DNA from 3 places in the Shewanella sp. HL-SH5 genome. Region 3 is predicted to be linked to each of the others. Evidence: predicted binding sites of a transcription regulator. Region 3 holds the regulator's gene; each other region holds the start of a gene.
The links. The regulator LexA, encoded in region 3, represses DNA repair genes until DNA is damaged. The targets are predictions, from matches to a motif close to TACTGTATNNNNATACAGTA.
Positions count from the first base shown of each region.

Region 1: ACRWQM_RS08710 (LexA family protein) is a predicted target of LexA. The motif match lies at 5,035-5,054, and genes of this name have one in related genera.
Region 2: recA (recombinase RecA) is a predicted target of LexA. The motif match lies at 6,074-6,093, and genes of this name have one in related genera.

Region 1 is NZ_CP195038.1:1,990,085-2,001,071, reverse strand. It holds gene ACRWQM_RS08730 (EAL domain-containing protein) at 1-1,038, shown strand, start outside; gene ACRWQM_RS08725 (SirB2 family protein) at 1,178-1,618, opposite strand; gene ACRWQM_RS08720 (DUF885 domain-containing protein) at 2,155-3,894, shown strand; gene ACRWQM_RS08715 (phosphatase) at 4,077-4,823, opposite strand; gene ACRWQM_RS08710 (LexA family protein) at 5,064-5,483, shown strand; gene ACRWQM_RS08705 (Y-family DNA polymerase) at 5,486-6,742, shown strand; gene ACRWQM_RS08700 (hypothetical protein) at 7,009-7,278, shown strand; gene ACRWQM_RS08695 (WYL domain-containing protein) at 7,510-8,481, shown strand; gene ACRWQM_RS08690 (cell division protein FtsZ) at 8,558-9,532, shown strand; gene ACRWQM_RS08685 (hypothetical protein) at 9,783-10,772, shown strand; gene ACRWQM_RS08680 (helix-turn-helix transcriptional regulator) at 10,816-10,987, shown strand, end outside.
Region 2 is NZ_CP195038.1:2,931,010-2,941,996, forward strand. It holds tRNA gene ACRWQM_RS12810 (tRNA-Ser) at 1-11, opposite strand, end outside; tRNA gene ACRWQM_RS12815 (tRNA-Arg) at 20-96, opposite strand; tRNA gene ACRWQM_RS12820 (tRNA-Arg) at 129-205, opposite strand; tRNA gene ACRWQM_RS12825 (tRNA-Arg) at 229-305, opposite strand; tRNA gene ACRWQM_RS12830 (tRNA-Ser) at 329-420, opposite strand; gene csrA (carbon storage regulator CsrA) at 699-893, opposite strand; gene alaS (alanine--tRNA ligase) at 1,296-3,920, opposite strand; gene ACRWQM_RS12845 (DUF2391 family protein) at 4,254-4,649, shown strand; gene recA (recombinase RecA) at 4,897-5,958, opposite strand; gene mutS (DNA mismatch repair protein MutS) at 6,287-8,869, shown strand; gene rpoS (RNA polymerase sigma factor RpoS) at 8,933-9,901, opposite strand; gene ACRWQM_RS12865 (peptidoglycan DD-metalloendopeptidase family protein) at 9,979-10,902, opposite strand; gene ACRWQM_RS12870 (protein-L-isoaspartate(D-aspartate) O-methyltransferase) at 10,942-10,987, opposite strand, start outside.
Region 3 is NZ_CP195038.1:3,889,531-3,900,517, forward strand. It holds gene plsB (glycerol-3-phosphate 1-O-acyltransferase PlsB) at 1-1,221, opposite strand, end outside; gene lexA (transcriptional repressor LexA) at 1,472-2,089, shown strand; gene ACRWQM_RS16990 (cell division inhibitor SulA) at 2,086-2,604, shown strand; gene coxB (cytochrome c oxidase subunit II) at 2,994-4,565, shown strand; gene ctaD (cytochrome c oxidase subunit I) at 4,576-6,165, shown strand; gene ACRWQM_RS17005 (cytochrome c oxidase assembly protein) at 6,167-6,730, shown strand; gene ACRWQM_RS17010 (cytochrome c oxidase subunit 3) at 6,727-7,602, shown strand; gene ACRWQM_RS17015 (DUF2909 domain-containing protein) at 7,623-7,841, opposite strand; gene ACRWQM_RS17020 (SURF1 family protein) at 7,786-8,604, shown strand; gene ACRWQM_RS17025 (hypothetical protein) at 8,645-9,196, shown strand; gene ACRWQM_RS17030 (COX15/CtaA family protein) at 9,196-10,176, shown strand; gene cyoE (heme o synthase) at 10,192-10,987, shown strand, end outside.

The DNA of each region.
Region 1 (10,987 bases), 1.9 Mb from region 3:
AGTTTACACATTAACGCCGTGATGGCCGCAACAGAGGTTAAAGCTATTGCGGCTAATATTTTGAACAGTATTAATCAGTCATACAACATAGCGGGGCATAGTTATTCAACTAGCACTAGTATAGGGGCTGCATTATTTCTAGGGCATAAAACAACTTCAGACGAATTGCTTAAACAAGCTGATATTTCCATGTACCAAGCTAAGAAATCAGGCCGCAATGCCTTTTGTTTCTTTGACCCCCAGATGGAGAGTATTCTTATCAATAGAGTTGAGCTTGAACGTGACTTGCTATTTGCCCTAGAACACAATCAATTTCAATTATACTATCAAGTTCAAGTAGACAGTTCTAACACCCCTATAGGTGTAGAGGCCCTTATCCGCTGGATTAATCCGAAGAGAGGTATCGTTTCACCGTTAGATTTTATTCCACTAGCAGAAGACACTGGAATTATTCTCAATATAGGACAGTGGGTACTTGAATCGGCCTGTATTCAACTTAAAGCCTGGCAAGAAAATAACAGCACTGCGGGGCTATCATTATCTATTAATGTCAGTGCCAGACAGTTTCATCAAGCTGATTTTGTTGAAATAATAAAGAATAGTATTGATAAATATAGTATTAATCCTAGTCTACTTAAAATTGAATTAACAGAAAGTATACTATTGAATAATATTGAAACCATTATTCATAAAATGAATACACTCGCTACAATGGGTATCCAGTTTTCATTAGATGATTTTGGAACCGGATATTCATCGTTACAGTACCTAAAAACATTACCACTACATCAACTTAAAATAGATCAGTCGTTTGTTCGTGATTTAGGTGTCGATACTAACGATAAAACAATTGTTAAGACCATTATTTCTATGGCGCACAGCTTAGGATTAAATGTGATTGCTGAAGGTGTTGAAACTGTGCCACAACAGCAATATCTAGTCAGCCAAGGTTGTACTCATTTTCAAGGCTACTTATTTAGTCGACCAGTACCCATAACTCAATTTGATATTTTATTCACTCAAGCCACTAAGTATTGATGATGGCAGAAGAATAGGGTAACGATAAGTAAACTATTGTGGATAATCTATCGCATCGCTATCACTATGATTGCAGGTACTAATTTGAGTTATTCATAACAGTGGCCAAACAGAATTAGCCACTGTTATAAAATTGAGCCTAGCTAACAGCGATAAGTAACGACTGTCCTAACTCAATGTAGGTATTGCCATCAGCAACGGCTTTAGATTTAAGATGATCAGCAAACCCTAATCGTGCACTCATCACTAGCCAAAATATGGCACTCATCAAACCGACTACACGCCACAAGGTTGACTTTGCCCACTTAAGTGCCAACGTAATAGATAATACATAAAGTACAAAGCCGCCTAACTTAGAAGAGGCCCAGCCGTTTACGAATGGATATAAGTTAAGTGGGTTAACCACGACAAGGTAGATAAAACTACAGATAAATAGCGTGTACAAAACATGCGGGCCGACCTTTAGCAGTTTGTTATTCACCTTGTCAGAACCTCTCATCGTTAACACAAAATTGATGATGAAAAATATAAACGTCAGTGCAATTATTGTCAGATGGGCGTGTTTAACTATCATGTACATGGTGTTATTCCCTAAAAAGTGATGTTGATTAAAACTGATACTATTGATTTATTAATTAAAACAAAGTTAATTATAAGCCCCTGAAATTAAAAGTATTATTACAAATCCTTTATATTCTTATACTACTTTATCTATCACTACGCGAAACAGCAACGTTAAGTTCAATCCAGCTTAAAATGCCAAATCAAAGATACCTTAACGATCAAAAATATGACGTTCGATATGCATGTTAACATTGAGTTCTTTATTCAATATTAATAGTACATTTATATTTCACATTAAAAGTGTTCTATCACGCAAAAATCTATGTACCTATATCTATCCTTGGTGATTAAGTGTCTTGATGAAAAGTGCATTATACTCGCGATAAAGCAAGCAAATAGAGATGACGTGCCACTCGGCTTACAATTCAGTATTGATAACGATTCGTTACAGAATAGCTAACTGGGTATTTATCTATTGGTGCTGAAATTCAGTTATAGTAATCGCCTAAAATAATAAGCCGAAATAAAGGCCAAATAAAAAGGATTTAGTCGATGTCAGGCAAAAAACTCACCACAATTATCCCATTGCTGATGTTAATTCCAATGACTGCTTCTGCGAGTACTTGGGTAGATGTGAGTAATCAATACACCAATAAACAGATCCAGATAACCAGCCAGTTTCAACCCGAAATGGCCAGCTCAATAGGTATTACAGAAGCCGACAATCTGTGTAGCAGTATTACCAAAGCACAACAAGATAAGTACATTAAAACGCTTAATAACAGTAAGAAAACCTTACTAAAAGCACTGGAAACAGAAACTCTTTTACCTGTTCGCCAAGATCTTAATATTATTATCGACGATATTGATCAGACTATTTTGGCAGACCAGTTAGATGATAAGTACATGTTACCTTGGGTTGATGTCCCATTAATTATTTTTAGAGGGGTATCGGCATTATTGGATCAGCAAATGGCTGACAGCCGCAAACAAGCTGCTATAACGCGTTTGGCTTGTTATGTCGGTAAAACCGGTCAACCCGCATTAACTGAGCAAGCAAAAACCTTGTTTGAAACAGCGTTAAACAATAAAGCATTACTCGGCCCAACTAAAGAAGAAGTAGAACAAGCATTAGCCAGAACCGACACCTTACTGCAAGGTTTACAGCAATTATTTGATAAAAATGACTTCAGTCAAGCCGACGATAATTTAGCGCTGTTAAAAAAACAAATTACAGATTACCGTCAATGGGCTGAAAAAACGGTTATTCCTCATGCGCGTACTGACTATAAATTGCCATCTGAAATTTATGCGTTAAAACTTAAAAGTGCAGGAATTGATATAGACCCAAATTTGCTTATTGAACGTGCAAAAGCAAGTTACATGATCACCAAAGCGAACATGCAAGCTTTGGCTCCGTTAGTGGCAGCAAAGTTTGATATGCCATCGAGTGATTATCGAGATGTGATTAAAACGCTCAAAAAAGACTCATTAGGTAACGATAAAATTGAAAACCACTATCGCGAAATTAACACTAAACTGGAAGGCATTATTACTGCGCAAGCGGTTGTCGACTTACCAAAACGTAATATGATTATGCGTCTTGCCAGCGATGCAGAGGCTGCGGGCAGCCCAGCGCCGCATATGTTGCCACCCCCGTTTATTGGTAACACTGGCGAGCAAGGTCAATTTGTACTGACAACCGGCAACCCCGCATTAAGTGGTGATGCCGCTTATGATGACTTTAACTTTAACGCGGTTGCGTACACATTAAGTGCTCACGAAGGTCGACCTGGGCATGAACTGCAATTTGCCGTCATGCTAGAGCAAGGTGTGTCATTGGCTCGCGTGTATTATGCGTTTAATAGCGTCAACGTAGAAGGTTGGGCACTTTATGCTGAAGCTGAAATGCTGCCTTATTTACCCATTGAAGGCCAACTCATCGCCTTGCAACATCGACTATTACGTAACGCCCGTGCCATGTTAGACCCGATGCTAAATTTAGGGTTAGCCACCAAAGAGCAGGCTTACAATTTATTAAGCAATGATGTGGTGTTCTCAAAAGCCGCAGTAAAACAAGAAGTAGACCGTTACACCATGCGCATGCCTGGACAGGCGGGCAGCTACTTTTATGGTTTATCAAGGTTACTTGAAATAAGAGCCGATGTTGAATTGGCCTTGGGTGACAAATTTGACCGTTTAGCCTTTAATAACTTTGTGCTAGAACAAGGCTTAATTCCACCACACTTAATGGCTGAAGCGGTTAAACAACGTTTTTTAACCCAAAACTAATCTATTAAGCGAGCTATACGGTCAGCGATAGGCTCAGCGATAAATTGATGATAAAAATCCCATTTAAAGAGCACTTTAATGGGGTTTTTTATTTAACATTCAATTCATTACTCGCGCCCAATAAACGCCATAACACTCACCACATACTCACATTAAAGCTGATGTAGTAAATCATTTTATGGCTAATCGATTAACACCGCGTATTCATCTAAATTGGTGTGGCCTCTTGCCGTTAAAAATGACAGTAATGCTTCAGGGCTGCGATTTAATAATCGCTCGATTGGAAAATCCACTGCATCAATAACTTCAATGCACTTTTCAAAGCCGCCCAAGCTAAATGCAACGTGAGAGTCCGAACCCATCACTAATAATCCGCCAGCGTGTTTCACTGCACTCGCAATGTCAGTGCAGTTAGCTAAACTGCCTTTACGAGAGGTTAAGAAAGACGAGTTATTAATTTCAAGCGCGACATTGTGCTCAGCGGCGGCTTTCGCAACCCGTTTAATGTCAATCGGATATGACGGATTCCCGGGGTGGGTAATGATGTCAACGTGGCCACTTTCAATGCAATTGATAAGTGCTTGTGTATGCGCTTCTTGGCTAGATGGTGGGAATACCGGCTCATGAAAACCCGCCAAGACAATATCGAGATCGGTTAAATAGCTGCCGTAAAAATCAATTTCACCTAGATCATTTTTTATATTCGCTTCAATACCGCGCAGCATACCAACACCATCCACAATTCTTGGCAATACTCGCATATTCACAAAATGCCAAAAGTGGGGCGCATCTGCCATATCAGGCCCATGATCAGTAATTGCAAAAAGTTTAATACCTTTAGTTTTGGCTATCGAAAAATAGTCATGAACAGTACTGTATGCGTGGGTTGAAGCTATGGTGTGTGCGTGGGTATCAACAGAGAATTTAATCACGGATCTGGCTCTCTTTATCAAAAACATAAACAAACAGTTTACGCTGTAAAGCATCTATTCTCTATTAAATATGCGCGGTTTAGATCTGTCATAAATCGCCCCGGCTTAAATTACCTTGTTGATTGATCTTGCTCTAAAGCTAAAAAATTGGGTGATGATTTTTTGATTTTAATTAAAAACTGACAATAATCCTTCAATATAATACAATAACTGTATATTTATACAGTGGTGTTTATTATGCGCATTATTCCTATTCATGCCAGTGCGGGGATTACCGGTTTTGAAAGTCCTGCATCTGAGTATTTACAGTTATCGTTAAGCCTAGATGAACTATTGATTGAACATCCTAATGCCACTTTTATTGGCGTCGCGAGTGGTGACTCAATGCAGGGCGTCGGTATTTTTTATGGCGACCTATTGATTGTTGATCGCCATGAAACCGCCCGTCATGGTGATGTGATTGTTGCCAATTTTAATGGTGAGTTTGTGTGTAAAATTCTGGATAAAAACCGCAGGTTATTATTGTCATCTAATGAGTTATATCAGCCGCAAGCGATAAACTATTATGACTCATTCAATATTGAAGGCGTGGTGATTCGCTCTATTCGTTGTCATCGCCAAAGCCCTTTACTGGCTAGCTCGCCCCAGGTGAGTTAACCATGTTTGCTTTAGTTGATGCGAATTCATTTTATTGCAGTGCAGAGCAGGTCTTTCGTCCAGACTGGCGCGGTAAACCCATTATAGTGTTGAGTAATAACGACGGCTGCATAGTTGCGGCTAACCGTCAGGCTAAAGAGCTGGGCGTACCAAAGTTTTCGCCTTACTTCCAGGTTAAGCACTTGTGCCAACAAAAAGGCGTTATAGCCTGCTCAAGTAACTACGAACTCTATGCCGATTTATCGATGAAAATGATGAGTATCATTGGCCGTTTTGCCCCCGAACAGCATGTGTATTCCATCGATGAAAGCTTTCTTTCATTCAAGCAGTGTTATCCCGCCATTCAATGTTTACGCACCCAGGGTCAATTAATTCGTCGTGCAGTATGGAAAGAAGCGCGTCTGCCGGTTTGCGTGGGCATGGGACCCACCTTAACCTTAGCGAAAGTGGCCAATCATGCTGCGAAGAAAATACAAGCCTACAAAGGTGTTTGTGTCATTGATAACGAGCCTGAGCGAATAGCCATTTTACAATCAATGAGTGCCGGTGATGTTTGGGGAGTGGGTCGGCGTATTAGTAAAAAATTAGCTTTAATGAATATCAATAGTGCATTTGAACTGGCCAATATGCCAGCAGGCTTAGCACGTAAACAATTCAGCATTGAAATTGAACGTACAGTGCGCGAGTTAAACGGTCAGGTATGTAAAGTATGGGATGAGGCGAGGGCAGATAAGCAACAAATCTTTTCTACCCGCAGTGTCGGTGAGCGTATTGTTGATTATGACTCATTGCTGCAAGCATTGAGTAAACATGTTGGTATTGCGGCTGGAAAGGCACGCAAGCAGGGTTCACATTGCAAAACAATGATGCTGTTTGCCAGTAACTCACCCTATGATGACCATCCCGTCAACTTCAAAGTGCTCGTATCATTTGCATGCCCGACAAATTGTACCAAAGAGTTAACCCAGGCCATGAGCAACGCAGCAGTAAAACTATTTAGAACCGGTGTTCACTATTACAAAATTGGCGTAGGTCTGCTGGATTTAAGCTGTGAAAAACACACCCAATTCGATTTATTTAACCAACCTAAAGCTAATCCAGCATTGATGAAAACGCTTGATGCTATCAATCAACGCTATGGCACAGATACATTATTTGTAGCCACTCAAGGCATTGAACATAAATGGGCCATGCGACGAGAATTACTGACGCCGCAATACACAACTAATTGGAAAAGCTTGCCAACAATTAAGTGCTAAAGAACAAGCCAATCTAAAAATCGTAAGGTAACTTGCACGGGCTGAACATTCCGAAACGAAGATAAAAGTGTTAGTCGATGATATTGTCGTCTCAAAAAATGTCGTTACGGTGCACAAAATCCAATCAGGTTATCAACACAGATAAATTTTACTCAACCTTAACGTTACATTCTTGACGGCAATGCTCGAATAATTCGGAGTTTACGCTATTGCTTACACCATGCTTGCGGCATAATGACGTTAAGTATTTAAACAGAGTCGTTATAATGGATAATCAGCAAGATAGTTACATGACTGAAGAAACACTCATTGAAGTCGTCGAAAATCAAATCGCCGACAGTGAACCGAAAAAAGTAAAAGAAACCTTAATGCGTTTAGTCATGACAGGTACACCGCGTGAAGACGCAATTCAATTGATGGCTTGCGCGTTGGCTATCGAAGTTTTCGATGTCATGAAAAATGGTGCCTCTTTTAACGAAATACGTTATAGCCAGCATTTGGATGCACTACCGAATATAGATTGGATGGAAGATTAATAACAACTCATAAATTCCAGTTTTGTTAGTCCCGATAAATGTTGCCACCGGTAGAGTTTGAAAGTTCTCAACTCAAAGTGTCTAGTTTGACTTGACCAGTAAAGATAATTTTTTGATGATAATATCTACAGTCGTTATGTTTGAATATTATTTAACTTGTGATGATGATAATCGTCTAGTTATTATGCAAAGCTTTCTTTTTGACTAAGTCGTAATTTTCTAGGGTGATATATGGAGTATGAGTCGTTAACTAGGAAAGTCATTATTCTTTTCTTGCTCCCAAAGCATCCAATAACGATTACCGCGGCAACACTATGCGATCAGTTAGTAAGCCGAGGTTATTCTACCAATGTCCGTGCAATTCAAAGAGATCTTCAAGATCTTTTAAATATCAGTCAATGTGGTTTACTGGTAGAGGAATCAACACGGCCATTTAAATGGTCAATTTCAGCAGACTGGCACAAGATACAATTAGCTGAAATGGACAATAACACAGCCTTAGCGTTTTCTATGTTAGAACGTATAGGGCATTTATGTTTGCCTAATGTCAGTTTACAACAATTAAAACAGACCTTTACCCAAGCTAATCGAGTGCTGAAACTCAGTGATGGTCACACCCATTGGTTAGAATCTATGTCACATAAATACAGTGGTCATGAAATAACAGATGACCAATTAAAGTTGGAAACAGCAATTTTACAAGGGAAAGAAGTTAGTGCTCAAGTGACGCGTTTCATCAAACATGAACAAGCCTCTTTGGCTTACAGTAAATTATCACCTTATGCATTTGTTGATGACGCAGGTGAAAAACATCTGGTATTCAGAGTTGGTTCTGACACAAAGCTGAATCAATGGCCGGTAAAGTATTTTAGTGACATCAAACTACTTGATTCAAAGTCTATATCGATAAGTACCACTAATTTATCACACCAAGGTCGCCGTTATCGTGGTGAAACAATCCAGTTTGAATGCATTACTCATCGACAGTCGAGTTTTATTAACAAGCTTCAGGCTCATCAGTATGCATTTACTGCAACAGCGACAGAAAACGACCAGGTTAAAATTACAGCCCAGATTATCAATTCGGCATTTTTTCGTGAATTAGTTTGGAGCCATGCCACATCAATCAAAGTGCTTAACCCACCATCAATCAAACAATATATCTACAGACAAACTCAGCGATTAATTGCGTTAAGCGAATAAAATTATCCTGTGCGTCACAATCTGACGCAGCCTTAGCGTATCTTGAATTCCATATTAATAAATGGAATAAATACCTATGTTCATCACTGACTCAAAGCCTATTCTGGTCATCGGCGTTGGCGGGTGTGGTTGCTCAACCCTGCAAGCACTTCAAAAGAAACATGACTTTGCAGAGATTCGCTTTCTAGCCATCAATACCGATCTACGCTCATTAAGGGGCAATGTAGCAGACGACACCATTCAAATTGGCCAATCTTTAACGAATAACTTAGGCGCAGGCGCTAATCCAGATGTAGGACGTCTTGCTGCAATTGAGTCTGAAGCGGAAATATCAAAGGCTATTGAACAAGCCAGTATTATTTTTATGACTGCCGGCATGGGAGGCGGAACAGGCACTGGTGCTATATCAGAGGTTGCAAGAATAGCTCAAACTCACAATATTCCAGTGATTGCGCTAGTCACAAAACCTTTTAGTTTTGAGGGGATGAAAAAAGCTAGATTTGCAGAAGAGGGCATTAACGCATTACAGCAATATTGTAATGCATTAGTCGTGTTACCAAACGACCGGTTATCCAAAGTGCTTGGCGGTAAAGTAAGGCTTATTGATGCGTTTAAAATCAGTAACCAACTGCTATTAGATACCTTGTCAGGTTTAAGCTTCATGCTAAGCGTAACGGGACTCATCAATATTGATATCAGTGACTTTAAAACGGTCATTCACACGCAAGGTTTTGCTTCAGTTGGCATGGCTAAGGCCAAAGATGCCAGTGATATCGAAACGGCGATTAATCGGTTATTAGACAATCCATTGGTTGAAAACATCGACATCAGTTCGGCGAATGGCGCAATAATTAACATTGTATCCCAACATGAACTCGCACTAGATACCTATCACCTGATAGGTAATATCATCCAACAACGTATCAGTGCAGAGGCCAATCTCATTGTAGGATTAACCATCGACCCAACCATAAAAAATGCTATCGAAGTGTTTTTATTAACAACAGGCATTGCGTTCAATCCCAAACCTGTTTTACAAATATGCGGATGATGTTTTTTAGTCCGTAAATGTTATATAAGTAATTAATAATCAACGCATTAATCATTGTCTGTCAAGTTGTGATATTTACCGTTTTTGCGACACAAGTTGTCGCACTGTTCAGTATAATAATAACCAACAAGAAGTTAATCGAGGTTCTTATGGATGGTTTGGAAACAGAGTCTATCAATTTACTGACTTTTCTAGAATTACGATAATTTTTTTACGTTAATCATTAACCGAAAATCTAAGAGGCTGATAAATGATCATCTTTAAATTATTTAAAAAAGAAACTGAATCGTTATTGTCTCTCCTTGATGATGAGAATAAATTTGGCATTGGTTATTCAGAGCGTCCAAGTCTGACAGCGCGCGTATGGATCCAAGAATCTCACGAGTTTGATTGGATTGATCATTTTCTGAGAGATGACGACAACAACCCGTGGGCCGAAGAATACGATATGACATTATTGGTTCGTCTCGCATTAGATTGCTGGGAAAGTAAGCTTCCAAACCCAGCTAGAAATGTAAAAGCCCTTTGCGGTTCGCGCTCAGGAAAATACGCCATGGAAGAAGATTCACCTTTTTATAGCTTATGGACACTATTTCTCAATAGAAATGAATCATTGATGGATTTAATGTCAAAAAGCAGCGATCCCGCTTTGCAACCGAGTGTCTTACTTGAACAGGCTGAATTATTACTTGATGCGCATTATCTGACGATTCAAAGGTTAAATCGTCGCTATGGCGGAGATCCCCGCAGTTGTACTGAACATAAATGGTTTAAATCAAAATTACCCTTGCCAGCAATAAAGGGGAAATCAAAGCCAAGGGAGCCTAATAAAGCCTTCAATCGAGATTTTGTGTCTATAATGCTGGCAGCAAAAATAGTCATGCATTTTCATCCCCAAAGTAGCTTATTGCAAGCCTTAGCGCTTGCGCCAGAACATTATTCAGTTGGAGAATGGGGCTATGAATACTGGTTTCGCAGAACCTTGCAAAAACACTGTGCCATGCAGCAAGGTTGGTTATTTCTGTTGATGAACATGCCAAGGTTCGCACCTGAGGAATTAATGTATTTAATGAGCCGAGCCCCCGTTAGCGCCAATGAATGTGACACACTAATTGACGTATTTGAAGAATATTATGATGAAGATACTCAAGAAAGAACAAAATATTGGTACCGAGATAAATCAGAATATATGGATTACTTCGAGAAATATTTTCAGGTAGGTTATCTGCTTAATCACTAAGTCTTTGTCGTGTCATGGTTCATCATTCGATTAAAGGTCTACTATGTCTAAGAATAAAAATGCTAATACGCTTCTAAGGCAGCAAACATTACTTAAATTTATTCCTGCGAATGCGGGAATAAAAAGCGCTGATCTGCTCAGCAAGCTTAAAAGTGAAGGGTTTGAGGTCACTCAACGCACATTACAAAGAGATCTTGAAGTGCTGTCGCAGTACT
Region 2 (10,987 bases), 960 kb from region 3:
GCCACCTCTCCGTCAAATATGGTGCGCGTGGGAGGAGTCGAACCTCCGACCGCCTGGTTCGTAGCCAGGTACTCTATCCAGCTGAGCTACACGCGCAAATTTGTTTTATACACTCTTTCTATTTTGAATGGTGCGGATGGAAGGAGTCGAACCTTCGACCGCCTGGTTCGTAGCCAGGTACTCTATCCAGCTGAGCTACATCCGCATTCAAAATCACAACAATAGAAATGGTGCGGATGGAAGGAGTCGAACCTTCGACCGCCTGGTTCGTAGCCAGGTACTCTATCCAGCTGAGCTACATCCGCATCGATTTAACTATTGTAAGAAATGGCGGAGAAGGAGGGATTCGAACCCTCGATGGGAGTTAAAGCCCATACTCCCTTAGCAGGGGAGCGCCTTCGGCCACTCGGCCACCTCTCCGTTTTCTTGGCGCACATATTACTGTTTGCCGAAAATAAGTCAAACCCTTTTTCCAAACCGCTAACCATTTGAACTGTTTTTAAGCACATTGAGGGGTTTAACAGCAAATAAGACTCCAAACGCTCTACTTATTAAGTGAATAAATAATATTAGCTAAATAAAATACTTTCTCACCTATTACAATATTTGCAGTCAAGCTAAACAAAACTTTACCGCGTGTAAAAACAAAAAAGTCAGCAAATGCTGACTTAGTCGTTTCAATATCTAACAAAAACTGCTTAGAAGTTACCGCCATCAGATGAGTCTGACTTTTCAGATTGGATCCGTTGGTAAATCTCTTCACGGTGAACAGATACTTCTTTGGGTGCATTGACACCAATACGTACTTGGTTACCCTTAACACCTAATACTGTGACAGTGACTTCATCACCAATCATCAATGTTTCGCCTACACGACGAGTCAAAATTAGCATATTGGTTACTCCTTTAGTTCACACTGCATAACACGCTTTGTCCGTAATATGCGTTATTATAGGGTTTGCTCAGTAAAAGTCATAGTAACTTCAAATACAAAGTTTGACTATTAAGCATATATAATTCAAAAATTAACAAATGATCTAACACCAACATAAAAATGCATCGACATTAGATCATACAAAATGACAATTACGATAAATAGTTAACAAACCCGTTATGCACGACATATTAAACCATTTTCGAACCAACTTAAGTGTTAAGTTAACCGCGCTGTGATAGTGACCAGCAGCAAAACTGTGTTAACTATGCCAAAAGTGTCAATGACACTCAAGCCTTAAAGTGTAATAACCCTGCTTTAAGACTTGATTTAAGTATTATTTTTCGTTCACGGCTATTGTTTAGCCTAAGCGTTCAGTCAACCAAGGTAACACTAAAGCTAAAGCGGCATCTAAGTTCTCAGGCTGAGTACCGCCCGCTTGTGCCATATCTGGGCGTCCACCGCCTTTACCGCCGACTTGCTGAGCAATCATGGCCACCAACTCACCGGCTTTAATTTGCTTGGTTAAATCATTACTGACACCGGCAATCAAATTAACTTTACCTTCAGTGGCAACACCTAATACGATAATGGCAGACTTTAACTTTTGCTTAAGCTCATCTTGCAAACCACGTAGTGATCCAGCATCAACACCTTCAAGCTTTTTCACTAGGACTTTAATACCATTTATCTCAATAGCATCACCTGCTAAATCAGCACTTGCTGCAGCGGCAAGCTTATCTTTCATTTGCGATAAATCTTTTTCGAGCTGTTTAACTTTATCTAGCTGCGCTTTTAATTTGGTGATAACGGAAGCACTGTCTGACTTAAGTAACGCAGCGGCTTCTTCTAACTGGGCTTGTTGATCTGCCACATACGCCAATGCCGCAGCGCCTGTAACAGCTTCAATACGACGCACACCTGCAGCAATACCGCTCTCGGAGGTTAATTTAAATAAGCCAATGTCACCCGTGCGACTAACGTGCGTACCACCACATAACTCAATAGAGAAGTCACCCATGGTAACAACACGCACTTGTGCATCATACTTCTCGCCAAATAACGCCATTGCGCCTTTTTCTTTGGCTTCATCTATACCCATTTCTTGGGTATTTAATTGATGATTTAGACGAATTTGAGTATTAACTAACTCCTCAATCTCTTTAATTTCAGCCGGCTTGACACCTTCAAAATGTGAGAAGTCAAAACGTAGACGCTCAGGATTAACTAAGGAGCCTTTTTGGGTCACATGACTGCCTAATACTTGACGAAGTGCAGCATGAAGTAAGTGAGTCACTGAATGGTTAAGTTCAGTGCTCTTGCGCAAGTTGTTATCGACTAAAGCCGTTAAATTAGCACCAACTTTGATTGTGCCCTGAGTCAGTTTTCCCTGATGGCCAGTTGCCTGGCCAAATTTCTGTGTATCATGGACCTCAAAGCTAACGCCTTGTGTACTTAGCACACCTTGGTCACCAACTTGTCCACCAGACTCTGCGTAGAAAGGTGTGTTATCGAGTACCAGCACAGCTTCCTGACCAGCTGTTACTTCGCTCACTTCATTACCATCGATATACAAAGCAACTACGGTCGCATCACCGGTTAAGCCTTGATAACCACAAAATGCGGTTTGCTTATCAATAATCAATTGCTTGTTGTAATCAGTACCAAAGTTACCAGCAGCTTGCGCACGGCTTCGTTGCTCAGCCATTGCCGCTTCAAAACCAACTTCATCGACAGTAATGTCACGCTCACGGCACACGTCTGCGGTCAAATCCACAGGGAAGCCGTAGGTATCGTAAAGTTTAAATGCGGTGTCACCATCAAGCACCTTGCCAGATAAGCTATTAAGCGCGTTATCAAGCAGCCCCAAACCACGCTCTAACGTGCGGGCAAATTGCTCTTCTTCAGCTTTTAAGGCTTTTTCAACAATCGCTTGCATTGCAGCTAGGCCTTTAGCTGCATCACCCATAACGTTGATTAAGGTAGGTACAAGCTTATAGAAAAACGCATCCGTAGCGCCAAGCTTATTACCATGACGTACTGCGCGGCGAATAATACGACGCAGTACATAACCACGGCCTTCATTAGAAGGTAATACACCATCCGCAATCAGGAAAGAGCAAGAACGAATATGATCAGCTATTACGCGTAATGATTTATTTTCTAAATCAGTAACGTTAATTATTTCAGCTGTTTTAGCAATAAGTTGCTTGAAGATATCAATTTCATAATTTGAATGTACTCCCTGCATGATAGCTGCAATACGCTCAATTCCCATGCCGGTATCTACCGACGGCTTAGGCAAAGGTAGCATCTCACCGTCTGCTTGACGGTTATATTGCATAAATACGATGTTCCAAATCTCGATAAAACGATCGCCATCTTCTTCAGGTGAACCAGGACGTCCTCCCCAAATATGATCGCCATGGTCATAGAAAATTTCAGAACATGGACCACAAGGACCGGTATCACCCATTTGCCAGAAATTATCTGACGCATAAGCCCCACCTTTGTTATCGCCGATGCGGATAATATTCTCAGCAGCTACGCCAATTTTGTTGTTCCACAGTTCAAACGCTTCATCATCGGTTTCATAAATGGTCACGCATAAACGATCTTTTGGTAGTTTCAATGTTTCAGTTAAAAAGGTCCACGCAAAACGGATCGCTTCTTCTTTGAAGTAATCACCAAAACTAAAATTACCTAGCATTTCAAAAAAAGTATGGTGACGTGCGGTATAACCCACGTTATCTAAATCATTATGCTTACCACCGGCTCGAACACAGCGCTGTGATGTCGTCGCACGAGTGTAGCTGCGTTTATCCATCCCCAAGAACACATCTTTAAATTGGTTCATGCCGGCATTGGTAAATAGCAGTGTTGGGTCGTTAGTTGGAACCAGCGAACTACTGTCTAAAACTTGATGTCCGTTATCTTCAAAGTACTTTAAAAAAGCACTTCTTAACTCTGCAGTGGTCTGAAACATGGATGCGTCCTGATATAGAGAATACAAAAGTGTCTAGCTTGCTATACAAGCCAGTAAATGAGGGCATTATATACTGAATTTACGCAAAAATGCGAGATGAGTAAGGCGATTATCATCTGAACAATATTCGATTAGCTTATCGCAAAATATGAGTGCTGTGGCATAAGATTAACAATCTTCTCAATTAGCTTTCAATCTGAATATAGGTGCGTAAACACTCGCTTTAAGGTAATTTGTAGTTAAACAGTCCTTCATATATTACAGCTAGTATTACATCTAGGCTTTAACTTAGGGTTTGTTATGCAAACCAGAATGTTTTAAAAAGGAAAAGTAATGAAGTTTAGCTTTAATGGCGAAGATGCCAGCCAAATTTTTGTCGGCGCATTTGCGCTTGCGGTGCCGATTTCGTTTTCAGAGGAAGCGTGGCGATTAGGTGAAACCCTCCCTTTTTTCAATTTATTAATGCTTTTTTTATTATCGGTTATTTTTCTAGGGCTATATACCTATCAAAGTGTCTTTCAAAATAATATTAGCTCAAGAAAATTAGTGTTTATTTTCCGTATTGTTATCGCTTATCTAATGACAGCATTAGTGGTTGCATTAGTGCTATTTTGTTTAGACAAATTACCCTTTTGGGTAGACCCATTAACATCGTTAAAACGGATAATAGTCATTACTATGCCGGCATCGATGGGCGCAATTGTGGTGGACAGTTTTGATAAAGAATAATGTTATATCGGATGAACTAGAGGCTATTTTATTTGGTTTGTTATTGTTCTGTGGCTAGCGTATCAATCTACTAAAAGAATAAAATTTCAATTGATTTAGTTAGCTATCTAGTTAGTGGCGGGTAAGTCTAGTCAGTATAGCAAGGATAACAACAGAGTGTTTTTTAACTGAAGCATAAAAAAGTCGCGATACGTAAAATACGCACCGCGACTTAAATCGACACATTAATTGCTAGGATAAATCTTATTTAGAAAACTTCACCGGTTTCTAAATCAATATTTTCATCTGTAGATGATGCTGCTGCGGTACCTGTTCCAGAACCAAGCAACATTTCACGTAATGTCTTATCAATCTCTTGTGCAATCGCTGGATTTTCGGTTAAGAATTTACCGGCATTAGCACGGCCTTGACCAATTTTTTCGCCTTTATAACTGTACCAAGCACCCGCTTTATCAACTAGCTTATGTGCAACACCTAAGTCCACGAGTTCACCAGTACGGTTAATACCTTGACCGTAAAGGATTTGGAATTCAGCTTGCTTAAATGGTGCTGCAATTTTGTTTTTAACCACTTTAACACGGGTTTCGTTACCGACGACTTCATCACCATCTTTAATCGCGCCAGTGCGGCGAATATCTAAACGAACTGAAGCATAAAATTTAAGTGCATTACCACCGGTTGTCGTTTCAGGGCTACCAAACATTACCCCAATTTTCATACGAATTTGGTTAATAAAAATAAGCAAAGTATTTGATTGCTTAAGGTTACCTGCAAGTTTACGCATAGCTTGGCTCATCATACGTGCCGCTAAGCCCATATGCGAATCACCAATTTCACCTTCAATTTCAGCTTTTGGTGTTAACGCAGCAACAGAATCGACAACAATAACGTCTACCGCACCTGAGCGAGTTAAAGCATCACATATTTCTAATGCTTGTTCACCTGTATCTGGTTGTGAACATAATAAGTTATCAATATCTACGCCTAGTTTTTTAGCATAGATAGGATCAAGTGCATGCTCAGCATCAATAAAGGCACATGTTTTACCTTCACGTTGTGCTGCGGCAATAACTTCTAAGGTTAGTGTTGTTTTACCTGATGATTCTGGGCCGTAGATTTCAACAATACGTCCCATTGGTAGTCCACCTGCGCCCAACGCGATGTCCAATGAAAGTGAGCCGGTAGAAATAGTTTCTACATCCATGGTACGGTCTTCGCCCAACTTCATGATAGAGCCTTTACCGAATTGCTTTTCAATTTGGCTTAACACTGCGGCAAGTGCTTTCTCTTTATTTGGATCAACCTTCATTTTCAAACCCCTTCCAGGCAATAACTTTGTTCACAATTAATGGTAAAATTGCTGTGTATAATTTAGTTTGTAAGTGTCGTTAATATCGTCACTCATCTCAATATGTTGTTCAGTATACTGTATAGTCATACAGTATCAAGCCCTGAGGTTACTTTTTTTTATTTATTAATAAAATCATAAATTTAGTAATTTCACGTCAATATAATGAATTTGTATTTCTCCAACGGGGGCAAATTTTGTTAAGATTAGCCGCTATAAAAATCCCATGCTAATTCCCCGAATGCTTAATGAATTACCACAGATGAACAAAAAGAGTATTACACAGCCCATGACTGAAATTGTTAGCTTAGATTTAGAAAAACATACTCCGATGATGCGTCAATATTTGACAATGAAAGCCGCTCATCCTGACATGCTGTTGTTCTATAGAATGGGGGATTTCTATGAACTATTTTATGATGATGCTAAAAAAGCCTCTGAAATGCTTGGTATTTCATTAACTGCACGGGGTAAAAGCGGTGGTGACCCGATCCCAATGGCTGGCCTGCCTTACCATGCGGTAGAGGGCTATTTGGCTAAGTTAGTACAAATAGGTCAATCGGTCGCGATATGTGAGCAGATTGGCGATCCCGCGACTTCAAAGGGCCCAGTTGATCGCCAAGTTGTCCGTATCGTCACCCCGGGAACATTGACAGATGAAGCCTTATTACAAGAACGTCAGGATAATTTGTTAGCCGCGCTTTACCAGGGTAAAGTCGGTTACGGCTTTGCCACATTAGATATCTCTTCTGGCCGTTTTGTTATTTCAGAATTAGATTCAAGAGAAGCACTAGAAGCAGAGATCCAACGTACACGACCAGCGGAATTACTTTACAGTGAAGACTTCACTGACATGATACTCATCAATCACTTAAAAGGAATTCGCCGTAGACCTGAATGGGAGTTTGATTACGACACCTGTGTCAATTTATTATTAACTCAATTTGGCACGAAAGACTTGCATGGCTTTGGCATCAACGATGCTCGTTTAGCACTACAAGCTGCCGGCTGTTTGATGCAATATGTTAAAGACACTCAAAAAACAGCATTGCCACATATCAATTCAATTGTACGTTTTAATCAAGCTGACTCGATTATTTTAGATGCTGCCACCAGACGAAACCTAGAACTAACCCAGAATCTTTCAGGCGGACGTGAAAACACTCTTTCATGGGTATTAGATAATACGGCAACCCCCATGGGGAGTCGCATGCTACAACGTTGGATCCACCAACCACTGCGCGATCGTAAACTGATAACCCAACGCCATAATGCGGTGCAAGAATTAATCGAACAGGATTTGTACCCTGTTTTACATGAACAACTGAAATCGCTTGGCGATATAGAACGAATAATGGCACGTTTGGCATTAAGAAGTGCCCGTCCACGTGACTTTGCTCGACTTAAACAAGCATTAGGCTTATTGCCAGAAATTAAACAAACACTGCAAATCTGCCAACAGCCACAGATGACGAATTTGGCTACCCTATTAGGTGAGTTTCCAAATGAACATGATTTACTGACACGGGCAATTATTGATAACCCACCGGTATTAATCCGTGATGGCGGTGTAATCAAAGATGGTTATAACACTGAGTTAGACGAATGGCGTAGATTAAGTGAAGGAGCCACTGATTACCTGGCTGAAATGGAAGCACGCGAGAAGCAGCAAACTGGTATAAATACTTTGAAGGTTGGTTATAACCGCGTTCATGGCTATTACATTGAAGTGAGTCGACTACAAGCAGATCGTGTTCCTATTCATTATCAACGCCGACAAACATTAAAAGGTACAGAGCGTTACATCACCCCCGAGCTTAAAGAACACGAAGAAAAAGTACTTTCAAGCCAAGGTAAAGCGCTCGCATTAGAAAAACGTCTTTGGGAAGAGCTGTTTGACCTACTGCTACCTAAACTTCATGAGCTACAACAATTTGCCAACGCGGCTGCCGAACTTGATGTAATCAGTAACTTTGCAGAACGAGCTGAAACCTTATCCTATCATTGCCCTACAATGACCAATGATATTGGAATTACTATTGAAGCAGGACGCCATCCTGTGGTCGAAAAGGTCAGTCAAAAACCCTTTATTGCCAACCCTGTAAATCTATCACCTGCGCGAAAAATGCTGATTGTGACCGGACCTAACATGGGCGGTAAATCAACCTATATGCGTCAAGTCGCGCTAATCACCTTGATGGCTCATATCGGTTGTTTTGTGCCAGCACAAAGTGCAAAAGTTGGTCATATAGATCGTATTTTCACCCGTATTGGTGCCTCTGATGACCTTGCATCAGGGCGGTCAACCTTTATGGTTGAAATGACCGAAACGGCTAATATTCTTCATAATGCCAGCAAGCAAAGTTTAGTATTAATGGATGAAATTGGTCGGGGGACATCGACTTATGATGGTTTATCTCTAGCCTGGTCAGCTGCTGAATATCTTGCCCAAAAAGTGGGGGCTCTGACCTTATTTGCAACTCATTATTTTGAGCTGACACAATTGCCAGAATTAATCGATGGCGTGGTTAATGTCCATCTGGATGCCATTGAACATCAAGATACGATCGCCTTTATGCATGCTGTACAAGATGGTGCAGCGAGTAAAAGTTACGGTCTGCAGGTTGCAGCTTTAGCAGGTATTCCTCTGCAGGTGATCAGTGCTGCTAAACATAAACTGCATCAATTAGAAAGTCGCGATGATAAAACGGATATTAATCTTAATACATCGGCACAAATGAGCTTAAGTATGCCACAAATTGATTACTCCCCTCTGGCTGAGAAATTAGCATTTATTAATCCAGACGAGTTAACCCCCAAACAAGCGCTAGATTATTTATATCAATTAAAGCAATTAGCTAAGTCTATATAAAACTAAAACGCCATATGAGATATCATATGGCATTTTGAGGTATTATCACTCTCTGCAAACAATTTAATCTTGAAAAAGCGCTTCAACTGACAGGCCTTGCTGACCTAATATATCCTTAAGACGTTTTAATGCTTCAACTTGAATTTGGCGCACTCTTTCCCGGGTTAAGCCAATTTCGGCACCGACATTTTCAAGTGTTGATGGCTCGTAACCCAATAAACCAAATCGGCGGGCAAGCACTTCACGTTGTTTAGTATTTAATTCGTTTAACCAACCGACTATCGAATTAGATAAATCTTCATCTTGAACGCGGTGATCAGGCCCTACGGAATCATCATCGGCAATCACATCGAGTAAGGCACTATCATTGTCACCACCAATGGGCATATCTACTGAGGTGATACGCTCATTGAGCTTAAGCATTCTGCTTACATCACCGGTAGAGACATCTAATTTTTCAGCGATTTCTTCAGCGGTTGGCTCATGATCTAATTTTTGCGCAAGTTGTCTAGCGGTGCGAAGGTAAACATTTAATTCTTTTACAACATGAATAGGTAAGCGAATAGTGCGCGTTTGATTCATGATGGCACGCTCGATGGTCTGACGGATCCACCAAGTCGCATAAGTTGAAAAACGGAAACCACGTTCAGGATCAAATTTTTCAACCGCTCGAATCAGTCCTAGGTTACCTTCTTCAATCAGGTCAAGTAAGGCTAAACCGCGATTATTATATCTTCGGGCGATTTTAACAACGAGGCGAAGATTACTTTCGATCATTCGGTTACGAGATTTTGCGCAACCCTTGAGGGCTTTACGTGAAAAGAATACTTCTTCCTCTGCGGTAAGCAGTGGCGAAAAACCAATTTCACCTAAATATAATTGAGTGGCATCTAAATTTTTGTGTAAGTCATCTTGGACTTTTTCTTCAATGTCTAATTGTTGAACTAACGTATCAGTAGTTACAACGTCTTGTGGTTCTTTAGCTTGATCAACAGATTGTTCTGCTATGGCAGTACTTTTTTTCTGGCTCATAATTGCTCTCCCAAACCTTAATTGTGATGTTTAAAATCTACACTTGATCATCCTCCGTTATTTATGTGACTAAACAATTATTGCTTAGGTAGATATCGTAATGGGTTTACTGACTTACCATGATGGCGAATTTCAAAATGTAGCATCACTTGGTTTGCCCCGGTACTGCCCATTTTTGCAACTGTTTGGCCTGCGCTAACATATTGCTTTTCTTTAACCAGAATCCTGTCGGCGTGTGCATAGGCACTTAGATATTCATCGTTATGTTTGATAATCACTAAGTTTCCGTATCCACGTAACGCATCTCCTGCGTAAACGACTCTCCCATCTGCCGCAGCTTGTATAATATCGCCACGGTTTCCTGCAATCTTTATTCCTTGATTGCCTTGCTCGCTAGAAGAGAAATAACCTACTATTTTTCCTTTTACGGGCCAGTACCACTTCTGCACCTTACTGGGTAAATCTGCTATCAGTGAACTTTCAGTTTGGTTAATTTTATGTTGGGTAGTTGTTACAGAATACGCAGGCTTAGCTTTGTGATCAAGATCTTTTTTCACTGTTGTTACATTTACTGTTTGGCTAGGCTCTATGCGGGTTTGCTGTCGATCGAAATTAGAATCTTTACTCAAATTCGGACCTGAGTAAGGTAATGTTGCAGCCTGAGATGTTACAACTGATGTATTATAGTTATTATTTTTTGCCGTACTATTTACTGACAAATTCGTTAATTCAATCTTCTGGCCTGGGTAAATAGTATAAGGCATCTTAAGATTGTTCAGTCTTGCGACTTCGGTGAAATTACGCCCAGCACCCCAAGAAATAGAGTAAAGAGTGTCACCTTTTTTAACTATATAGGCAGAATTGGCCAATGAACCGCGATCATATTTGGGGTTATAAGTATTAGATGAAATATTTTCAACTGGTGCAGGCTGACTCGCCTGAAAGCTACATCCAGATACAATTATCGATAATACGAAAAGTCGAAGCAAAAGCGAACACATCAAATACAATCCTTTAAGCTGAATAGCACAAAGATAAACTTATGCTAGATCGCCATTAACTAATGGCACAAATTTGACCGCTTCA
Region 3 (10,987 bases):
CATGGCTAACATACCGGTTTTAGGTGCAAGCAATCTACCAGTGCGTGAACGACCACCTTCGGTAAAGTATTCAACGGCGTAGCCCTTAGCAAACAGTTGATCTAAATACTCACGAAAAATAGCGGTATACAGTTTGTTGCCATTAAAACTACGGCGAATGAAAAATGCACCACCACGACGGAACATTGGGCCTGCAGGCCAGAAGTTTAAGTTGATACCGGCTGCAATGTGCGGCGGCACCATACCTTGGTAATACAAAATATAAGACAGCAGTAAATAGTCCATGTGGCTGCGATGACAAGGCACATATACAATTTCATGACCGTCATGATGCAGTTGGCGCACTTGCTCAGCGCCTTTGATGTTAATACCACTGTATAGCTTATTCCATAACCAGGTGAGAAAACGCTCAGCAATACGTACTAAACTATCTGAATAGTCGGCCGCGATTTCGTCCAGATACTCAATCGCAGTTTCACGCGCTTTCTCTTTGGAAATCTTCTTGTTTGCCGCTTCTTCTTCAATGGCCTTATTGATCGATTCAGACTTTAATAACGAAGCAAACAGAGCTTGACGGTTAGGCAGTTGTGGTCCAGTCATGACTTTACGTTGACGGCGAAAATGTACCCGAGCCACCCGAATTAATTTATGGGCAATGGCTTCATCAGTACCATGTTCATCGGCTAAATAGCGTAATGACATTGCGTTAGAGAACTGCACAAAACTATGGCGACCTAGAAATAGAATCATTAACCATTTACGTAACCAGGTTGGATTCTCACGTTCAAGCACAGCAGCTTTCATCGTGTCATCTTCTTTGCCTGGAGTACGGCCCCAGTAAAGACTTACTGGCACAAGTTGAATATCTAATTCAGGCTGCTGACGGTGGAGCGCTAATAAACTGGTAAAACAGTTTAAAAACTTCTCACCACCCTCACGCTTACCAATAATAGGCTTTCGCCCCTCTAAACAAACAACTCGTGGCACTTTCATACCATCAAGTTGTAATGGCGCATAAGGACTTGGTAAGCCTAAGCCTTGGGTCATTTCGCTTAATGCTGCAGTGTCACTGATCGACTCTGTCTTCATGACATAAACAATGGGCTTGTCTGGATCGAAGTTTAGATCTGCAAATGGGTCATGTGGCACAACTATCGTTTGCACCATCAGCTTTTGCACCCTACGCAGCAGTCTAAGCATGATTGAATCTGGTTTTGACATAATAATATTCGCAATAAAGCCCTTTTAATATGGGCGCATAGGATACCAGAAACTGGTTACCTTTCACTATAGGCTGTACACATCAAACAATGCTTTTAAATTCAAGAACAAATAAATTGAAGCATGCAATTGATACATATAATAAAAAAAAAATTTCAAATAATAAAATTAAAAAATAATTGGTGAATACTTGCGCAAACACAAACACTGTATATAATGACAGTTACTGTATAGAAAGACAGGAAATAACATGAGACCCTTAACACCACGCCAAGCTGAAATTTTAGAGCTTATTAAAAACAATATCTCTGAAACTGGTATGCCACCTACTCGTGCAGAAATCGCTACACGCTTAGGTTTCAAAAGCGCAAATGCCGCAGAAGAGCATTTAAAAGCCTTGGCTAAAAAAGGGTTTATTGAAATCATGCCCGGCACATCCCGTGGAATACGATTAACCCAAGAAGATGAACCCGAAGAAGCAGGTTTACCTTTAATTGGACAAGTCGCTGCAGGTGAACCTATTTTAGCGCAAGAGCATGTAGAACAATACTATCAAGTTGATCCTAATATGTTTAAACCTGCCGCAAACTTTTTGTTAAGGGTTCGCGGTGACAGCATGAAAAACATCGGCATTTTAGAGGGTGATTTACTCGCCGTTCATAAAATACAGCAAGCCAGAAATGGCCAGGTCGTTGTTGCTCGTGTTGAAGATGATGTGACAGTGAAACGTTTTGAGAAAAAAGGCAATGTCGTATATTTGCATGCTGAAAATGAAGCGTATGCACCTATCGAAGTCGATTTAAGTTACCAAAGCCTCACTATTGAAGGGCTTGCAGTTGGTGTAATTCGTAATGGAGAATGGTTATGAACAAACTAATGGGTACATCCCCTCGTCATCCTGGTTTATGGGTAGATTTGCCAACTGCAGATATTAATTTAGCGCAGCCTATCACCACACTCCAAACCGAAACCAATGGTAAAGTGGAACTCAGTCAATATGCTAGCCAATTGGCACAACTAAGCCTGCAAGGTCGTTGGATTGTGCTAATTAATCCCGCCAATATCAATTATAAACAGATGTTAGCTAGTGCTGGGGTAAGAATGGACCGCGTATTGTTAGTACATGCCAAGGATGAAATTGAAACACTTTGGGCAATGGAAAAAGCATTAACCAGTGGTACATCAAGTGCCGTTATTTCATGGACTCAACCTTTAGATGCACGCGACAGTCGCCGATTAGAGTTAGTCGCAAAAAGTGCCCGAGCATTAGGTGTCGTTATTGAAGATGTAAGCACTCACTTAGGCACTAATTTGGCAACTAAAGCGATTATTTCAAATCAAAATAATGCTGTTAAAACAATTAATTTCACTTCATTTCATTAGTACTAAACGCCGTGTTTACTGAGCCCTGTCTATGTACAGGGCTTTTTTATGCAAAATTTCAGTTAATTAGCTATAAAAGTGATCTTGATCAATGTTTAATCTACAAGTAATGTATTTAACAGGGTTGAAACATTTTTAACCTAATTGAAACGCTACAGTCTAGATTTTATCTGACAGATAAAAGCGTCAAATCAGAATTGATAGGTTCAGTTGTAGGTGCCAGCGTGGTGCACATAAATACAAATCCGTAAGCCTTACACGCTTACAACCACCAGGGTACTTTGAAGTCATCAAGCTTTTTTGGGAACCGAAGAGTTTACATAGAGCAGAGACTTACTGTGTGACTCTTCTTTGTAGTTGCTATTCGCAATTGGCAGAGGAGAAGTCTTGTGAAGCAATGGTTGTATTGTGTAATGGCGGTGTTACTGGCACCTCCACTTGGGGCAAACGAAATGCCCCTCAACATGACAAAGGGTGTAACGAATATCAGTGGCCAGGTTTATGACCTCCATATGATTATTCTTTATATTTGCTGTGCTATTGGTGTTGTGGTGTTCGGGATCATGATTTATTCAATGATCTATCATCGTAAATCCAAAGGCGCGGTCGCGGCAAATTTTCATGAAAGTACCAAAGTAGAAATTGCTTGGACCGTGATCCCATTTGTTATTTTAATTGGTATGGCCATTCCAGCCACTAAAACCCTTATCGCTATGGAAGATCCGTCTGACGCGGACTTAACCATTAAGATCACTGGTTCGCAGTGGAAATGGCATTACAGTTATTTTAATGAAGATGTCGAGTTCTATAGCATTTTATCCACTCCTCGCACCCAAATTGACGGTGATGAAACTAAAAGCGCAACCTACTTATTAGAAGTAGATAAACCTTTGGTACTGCCTCTCAATCGGAAAGTGCGTTTTTTAATGACATCAGATGATGTTATCCACTCTTGGTGGGTTCCAGCTTTTGCGGTTAAAAAGGATGCTAACCCAGGCTTTATTAACGAAGCTTGGACACGAATTGATAAAGCAGGAACTTACCGTGGTCAATGTGCTGAATTATGCGGCAAAGACCATGGATTTATGCCTATTGTGGTTCAGGCGTTGCCTGAAGCGGAATATGATGCGTGGCTTTTAGACCAAAAACAGCTTGCCAATAATGCAGCTGCCGCGGCTCAAGCAGCCTTATCAGAAACTCTTTCAAAAGAAGAGTTAATGACCAAAGGTGAACAAATTTACCTCTCTACATGTGCAGCATGTCACCAACCTAATGGTGCAGGCTTACCCGGTGTATTCCCATCTCTTATTGGCAGCCCACTCATTAAGGGGCCTGTCGATGGCCATATTAATATTGTGCTTAATGGTAAGCCTGGAACAGCAATGCAATCATTTGCAAAACAGTTAACCGCCAAAGATATTGCCGCGGTTGTCACCTATGAGCGTAATGCTTGGGGGAACGACTCCGGTGATGTTATTCAGGCTGTTGATGTAAGCAATGTTGCCAGTGGTATTAATGCAGCAGAACCTAATCCAGCAAATACCAGCACTCAAGCAGTTGTATCTGCCGATCCATCTGAGCAAGTCAATGCTGCAGTTACCAAAGCTGTCGACATTGTCGCCGAGGTGAAAGAGGTAGATTTGACGGAATTAACTTATGAGCAGTTAATGACCGAAGGTCTACAGGTATACACATCGTCTTGTGCTGCTTGTCATCAAGCAACAGGTGCAGGTTTACCTGGTGCGTTCCCATCATTGATTGGTAGTCCCATAATTACTGGCCCTGTTGATGCGCATATCAATATCGTTCACAACGGTAAACCTGGTACCGCGATGCAAGCTTTCGCCAGTTCATTATCACCACGCCAAATGGCAGCGGTGATCACTTACGAGCGTAATGCATGGGGTAACAATTCAGGCGATACGGTGCAAGCAGCCGATGTCAATAGCCATGGACAGTAGGGGATAATTAATGAGTACATCTACGCACGATACTGCAGTCCATGACGACCATCATCATGGTGCCCCTAAGGGCATTATGCGCTGGCTGCTAACCACTAACCATAAAGACATTGGCTCTTTGTATTTATGGTTTAGTTTTATTATGTTTCTAACTGGCGGTGCCATGGCAATGGTGATCCGCGCTGAGTTATTTCAACCAGGCTTACAACTAGTTGAACCTAACTTTTTCAATCAAATGACCACAGTTCATGGCCTTATCATGGTATTTGGTGCTGTTATGCCAGCCTTTACCGGCTTAGCTAACTGGCTAATACCTATGATGATTGGTGCGCCAGATATGGCATTACCTCGCATGAACAACTGGAGCTTTTGGATTTTACCCTTCGCCTTTACCATGTTACTTAGCACATTATTTATGGAAGGCGGTGGACCTAACTTTGGGTGGACATTCTACGCGCCTTTATCTACCACCTACAGTCCAGATAGCACAGCACTGTTTGTGTTCTCGATACACATTATGGGGATTAGCTCGATTATGGGCGCAATCAACGTGATTGTGACCATAGTTAATATGCGCGCACCAGGAATGACATGGATGAAGTTACCTTTATTCGTGTGGACATGGCTTATTACTGCATTCTTGCTGATTGCGGTAATGCCAGTACTGGCTGGTGTGGTCACCATGGTGTTAACCGATAAATACTTCGGCACCAGCTTTTTTGATGCCGCAGGTGGTGGCGACCCTGTTATGTTCCAGCATATTTTCTGGTTCTTTGGTCATCCTGAAGTGTACATCATGATTTTACCGTCATTCGGTATTATCTCTGCCATTGTGCCCGCCTTTAGCCGTAAGAAGCTATTTGGGTACTCGTCAATGGTATATGCGACCGCCAGTATTGCGGTGCTGTCATTCTTAGTGTGGGCACATCATATGTTCACCACGGGTATGCCGGTATTTGCAGAGCTGTTCTTCATGTACTGCACCATGCTGATAGCCGTACCAACGGGTGTAAAAATATTTAACTGGGTAGCAACCATGTGGCGCGGTTCTTTAACGTTTGAAACGCCCATGCTGTTTGCTATCGCCTTTATTATTTTGTTCACTATTGGCGGTTTCTCAGGGTTAATGCTGGCCATTACACCGGCAGATTTCCAGTACCATGACACCTATTTTGTGGTGGCTCATTTCCATTACGTACTGGTTACTGGGGCAATATTTTCCATTATGGCCGCTGCTTACTATTGGCTACCTAAGTGGACCGGTCATATGTACAACGAAACCTTAGGTAAATGGCATTTCTGGTGTTCGGTCATTTCGGTTAACGTGCTGTTTTTCCCAATGCATTTCTTAGGACTTGCTGGTATGCCACGTCGAATTCCTGATTACGCAATTCAGTTTGCCGACGTTAACCAGATTGTATCAATTGGTGGATTTGCCTTTGGATTGTCTCAGTTTATTTTCTTAGCCGTAGTGCTTAAATGCATTAAAGGTGGTGAAAAAGCACCAGATAAACCATGGGAAGGTGCTGAAGGATTGGAATGGACCCTTCCGAGTCCTGCTCCATATCACTCGTTTACTACCCCACCAGAGATAAAATGAGATGAATCAGCCAACAAAATCGAATCGTAAATTACTGACCCTGCTTATTTTGGGCGCTGTGGGTATGTTCGGCTTTGGTTTTGCGTTGGTGCCTTTGTATGACGTGCTATGTGATGCCTTGGGGATTAATGGCAAACCCCAAAGCACCGCCAGCACTTACCAAGCGGTGATTGTAGATAAAAGCCGCACCGTTACCATTGAATTTGTCGCGCAGGTGCAATCTGATATGTCTTGGGAATTTAAGCCTCAGGTCAATCGTATTACAGTGCACCCTGGAGAGCTTACCCATGCGAAGTTTTATGCCAAAAACTTATCGACAAAAGACACGGTTGGCCAGGCGATACCTTCAGTATCACCAGGTCAAGGTGCAGCCTATTTTAATAAAACAGAGTGTTTTTGTTTTAATCAACAACCGCTAGCGGCATCAGCAAGCGCTGAACTTCCACTGGTTTTTTACGTGGATCCTGATTTACCAGAATCCATTCATACATTGACTCTCTCTTATACCCTTTATGACATTACCGACAAAGTCGGCGGTGGTGTAAAGCAAGGAGCAGCAAAATGACCACAAAGCATGAAACCTATTATGTGCCAGCACAAAGTGCCTGGCCTATCATTGGTGCAATAGGCCTATTTTTAATCGCCTTTGGCGCAGGCAGTTACGTACAACAACTATCAACTGAAGCCAGTTATGGCGGTTATATTCTAATAACCGGTATCGCTGTGATCATATTTATGATTTTTGGTTGGTTTAAAACCGTGATTGATGAATCTATGTCCGGTTTGTATTCGGCGCAAATGGACCGTTCTTTTCGTCAAGGAATGAGCTGGTTTATTTTCTCTGAAATCATGTTCTTCGGGGCATTTTTTGGCGCATTATTTTATGCCAGAATGATTGCAATGCCCTGGTTAGGCGGTGCATCAAATAATGCCATGACCCATGAAGTATTGTGGCCAGCATTTGAAGCAGTATGGCCACTGGTTAAGACTCCAGATGGCACCACCACCGAAGCCATGCCATGGACAGGTTTACCGCTTATCAATACGATATTGTTATTAACCTCTTCGGTAACCTTACATTTTGCTCACACAAGTTTAGAAAAAGCGAAACGTACACCACTGAAAATTTGGCTAGGACTGACCATTCTTTTAGGTTCTGCGTTTTTGTTTTTACAAGTAGAAGAATACACCCACGCCTACCATGAAATGGGCTTAACGCTTGAGTCGGGAATTTATGGCAATACCTTCTTCTTGTTAACCGGTTTTCACGGTATGCACGTTACCTTAGGGACAGTGTTTTTAATTGTACTGCTTTTAAGGGTGCTGAAAGGTCACTTTACCCAAGATAAACATTTTGCCTTCCAAGCAGGTAGTTGGTATTGGCACTTTGTTGATGTGGTGTGGTTATGTTTATTTGTGTTCGTTTACGTGTTGTAGCAACAGGTAAATAGCACATATTAGTAAGGCCGTGGGTTAGGCTCAATAATGCCTAGTCCCATGGCAATTAATAACAGAATAACCACGAATGCAGAAAACATTACCCTACGCCCTAAAAAGCGACTCATAGACTGAGTGTTTTCACCTTTAACCATAATAAATAATGCGCGGGCTAAATTAAATATAATGAATACAAGCAGTAGCACTAAAACTAACTTAACGAACAGAGGGGCTGTCACAGGCAATCCTTTTGCGGGTATAGGTTGGGCCGCGTTTGTTTTTGTTGCTATTACTGTGAGCGTGTTTAGCATTCTGGTCAAGCTGGGTTTGTGGCAACTTGATAGAGCCGAATTCAAACAAGCTTGGGAACAAACGTTAATTGAAAGACAAAATCAACCTGCAATTACCTTTAAGTCCTTACAACAAATCATTACTTCACAGACAGCCGATGCGTCTGAGACAAATATTTTGACAGGCTACCGTGTAGCCGTTTCAGCTTCGCCAGCCTCTGACAAGGTTTTATTACTCGATAATCAAGTATACCAAGGTCAAGTGGGTTACTTGGCCTACCAAGTATTCCAAGTAAAGCAAACAGAGCCTCGATTATTAGTCGAACTTGGCTTTATACCAGCCAATAAAGATCGCCGTATTTTGCCGCAAATTAACCCTATTCCAGCTGGGCGATACAAATTGCTCGGGCGAATTTATCAAAAGCAAACTAATCCACTTAGCGACCATCTTATGGCTGAAACGGGTAATCCTATGCGCTTTCAAAATATTGCCATAGATGAGTTATCACAAACACTGGGGTATCCATTATTACCTGTGGTTTTACAACCTGACAATGTGCCCCATGTGGACTTACCACAACCCTGGCAACCCATTCCATTATCGGCCCATAAACATCAAGGATACGCACTGCAATGGTTCACTATGGCCGCAGTGTTTTTAGGATTAATGACTTGGCTGACACTGAAAAAGTGGCAGCAATTAAGGCGTTAAATATTTTTCCATTATATAACAAGTAATAAGAGGAGAGAGAATGAACTCCCAACCTAGAAAAAGTAATAAAACATTAATACTCTTGTTTGTGGTGTTTTTAGTGCCTGTGGCATTGGCCAAACTAGTATTAAGTATGGATTTGTACCATGGCGGCGCAACCAATAAAGGCGCGCTACTCAGTACAGACCTTACTTACAGCACCCTAGATATGGACAACCCTAAGCCACATTTATGGCAATTAGTGTATTTACTGCCAGAAAAGTGCGATGAACAATGTGTAGACAGATTATATATTATTAACCAAAGTCACATTGCACTTGGGCGAGACCGCGACAGAATAGTTCCAATGATACTGCTGCAAGACAACAGTGATATCGAGGCGCTTAAACAGCTACACATTCCTTTTGATACCGCTGTAATTAATAGCAAAATGGCTGAATTATTACGGTTACAACAAATGATTATCGTCGACCCATTAGGCAGTTTAGTCATGCAATATGACGCAGTATTGGGGCGTGATGCTAATATCGTTCAGGGCAAAGCGATCATTGCCGACCTACGTAAAATGCTTAAGTTGTCGAGGGTGGGTTAATGCATATTCCTCAACTGATTAAATTCACCTTAGTATTTACCTTAATGGTAATTCTAATGGGCGCATACACCCGCCTGTCTGATGCAGGCTTAGGCTGTCCTGACTGGCCTGGGTGTTATGGTCATTTAACCGTTCCCAATGAAAGCCATGAACTGGCAAAAGTCGAAACCCATTTTCCTGAACACACTATTGAACCGAAAAAAGCTTGGCTTGAAATGATCCATCGCTACATTGCTGGCACATTAGGCCTTATGGTGCTGGTGATTTTAATCATGTGTTTAAAGCAACGTGAAGCGCCAAAAAAGTTGCCAATATTTATCTCAGCCTTAATCATTTTTCAAGCCGCGTTAGGGATGTGGACGGTCACCATGAAACTGATGCCGATTGTAGTGATGTCTCACTTAATCGGCGGTTTTGCCCTATTTTCACTATTACTCATTTTGTATTTACGTACTAAGCCTTTACGTATTCCCGGCGGTGATACTTATGCTCGAAAACTGGCGCCATTGGCTGCTATAGGTTTAGTGGTATTAGTGGTGCAAATCATGTTGGGCGGTTGGACATCCTCTAACTATGCTGCACTGGCCTGTACCACTTTGCCAATTTGTGAGGGGAATTGGATAGACAATCTGCGCTTTGCCGATGCGTTTTCACCCTTTCAAGGTGACCATCCCAGTTTTGAATATGGGGTATTAGATTATCCAACCAGAATGACGATTCACATCACTCATCGTATTTGGGGAGTATTCACCGCAGTAATGCTTGTTTGGTTGGCGTTCAAGTTATTAAAAGCACAATCATCCACCATGCGCACCAGTGCCTATTTACTTATTTTAATGGTAATTGTGCAAGTTGCGTTAGGCATCAGCAATGTGGTGATGAATTTACCATTAGGCATTGCAGTTTCACATAATGGCGGCGCAGCATTATTACTGCTCACCATGGTATTTATTAACTACGCCCTATGGCGTAAAGCGTAACTAGAGGACATAACAATGACAAAACCGATCATCCTCAACGCTCCAAGTGCGGCTCTCACATTACAGTGGCGGGCATACTTTGAAATGACTAAACCCAAAGTGGTAGCATTGATGCTACTGACGGTGTTAGTCGGCATGTGTCTAGCATTACCAGGAGCCGTACCACTACAACCTTTAATTGTCGGTATGGTCGGCATAGGATTAATGGCAGGCGCAGCAGCCGCTTTTAATCACCTTATTGACCGAAAAATAGATGGCCTAATGGCGCGAACCTATAACCGTCCATTGCCTAAAGGTAAAATATCTGGCGTAAAAGCGGCAGTGTTTGCGGTATCTATTGGGGTGTTAGGATTTGTGATGCTGTATGCCTGGGTTAATCCCCTCACAGCTTGGCTTACCTTTGCCAGCCTAATTGGTTACGCCTTGGTCTATACCACGTATTTGAAACGTGCAACATCGCAAAACATTGTAATTGGCGGCTTAGCAGGCGCAATGCCCCCTTTACTTGGCTGGACTGCTGTCACCAATGAAATGCATGGTCATGCGTTATTGTTGGTGATTATTATTTTCACCTGGACACCTCCGCATTTCTGGGCGCTAGCTATTCATCGACGTAAAGAGTACGCCAAGGTTGATATTCCGATGCTGCCAGTTACCCACGGCGTTGAGTTTACCAAAACCTGCATTTTGTTATACACAGTCCTATTAGCCATAGCGTGTTTATTACCCGTATTAGTCGGAATGTGTGGCCCGGTTTATTTGGTTGGTTCAACGCTACTGAGTTGTGGATTTATTTATAAAGCTTGGCAGC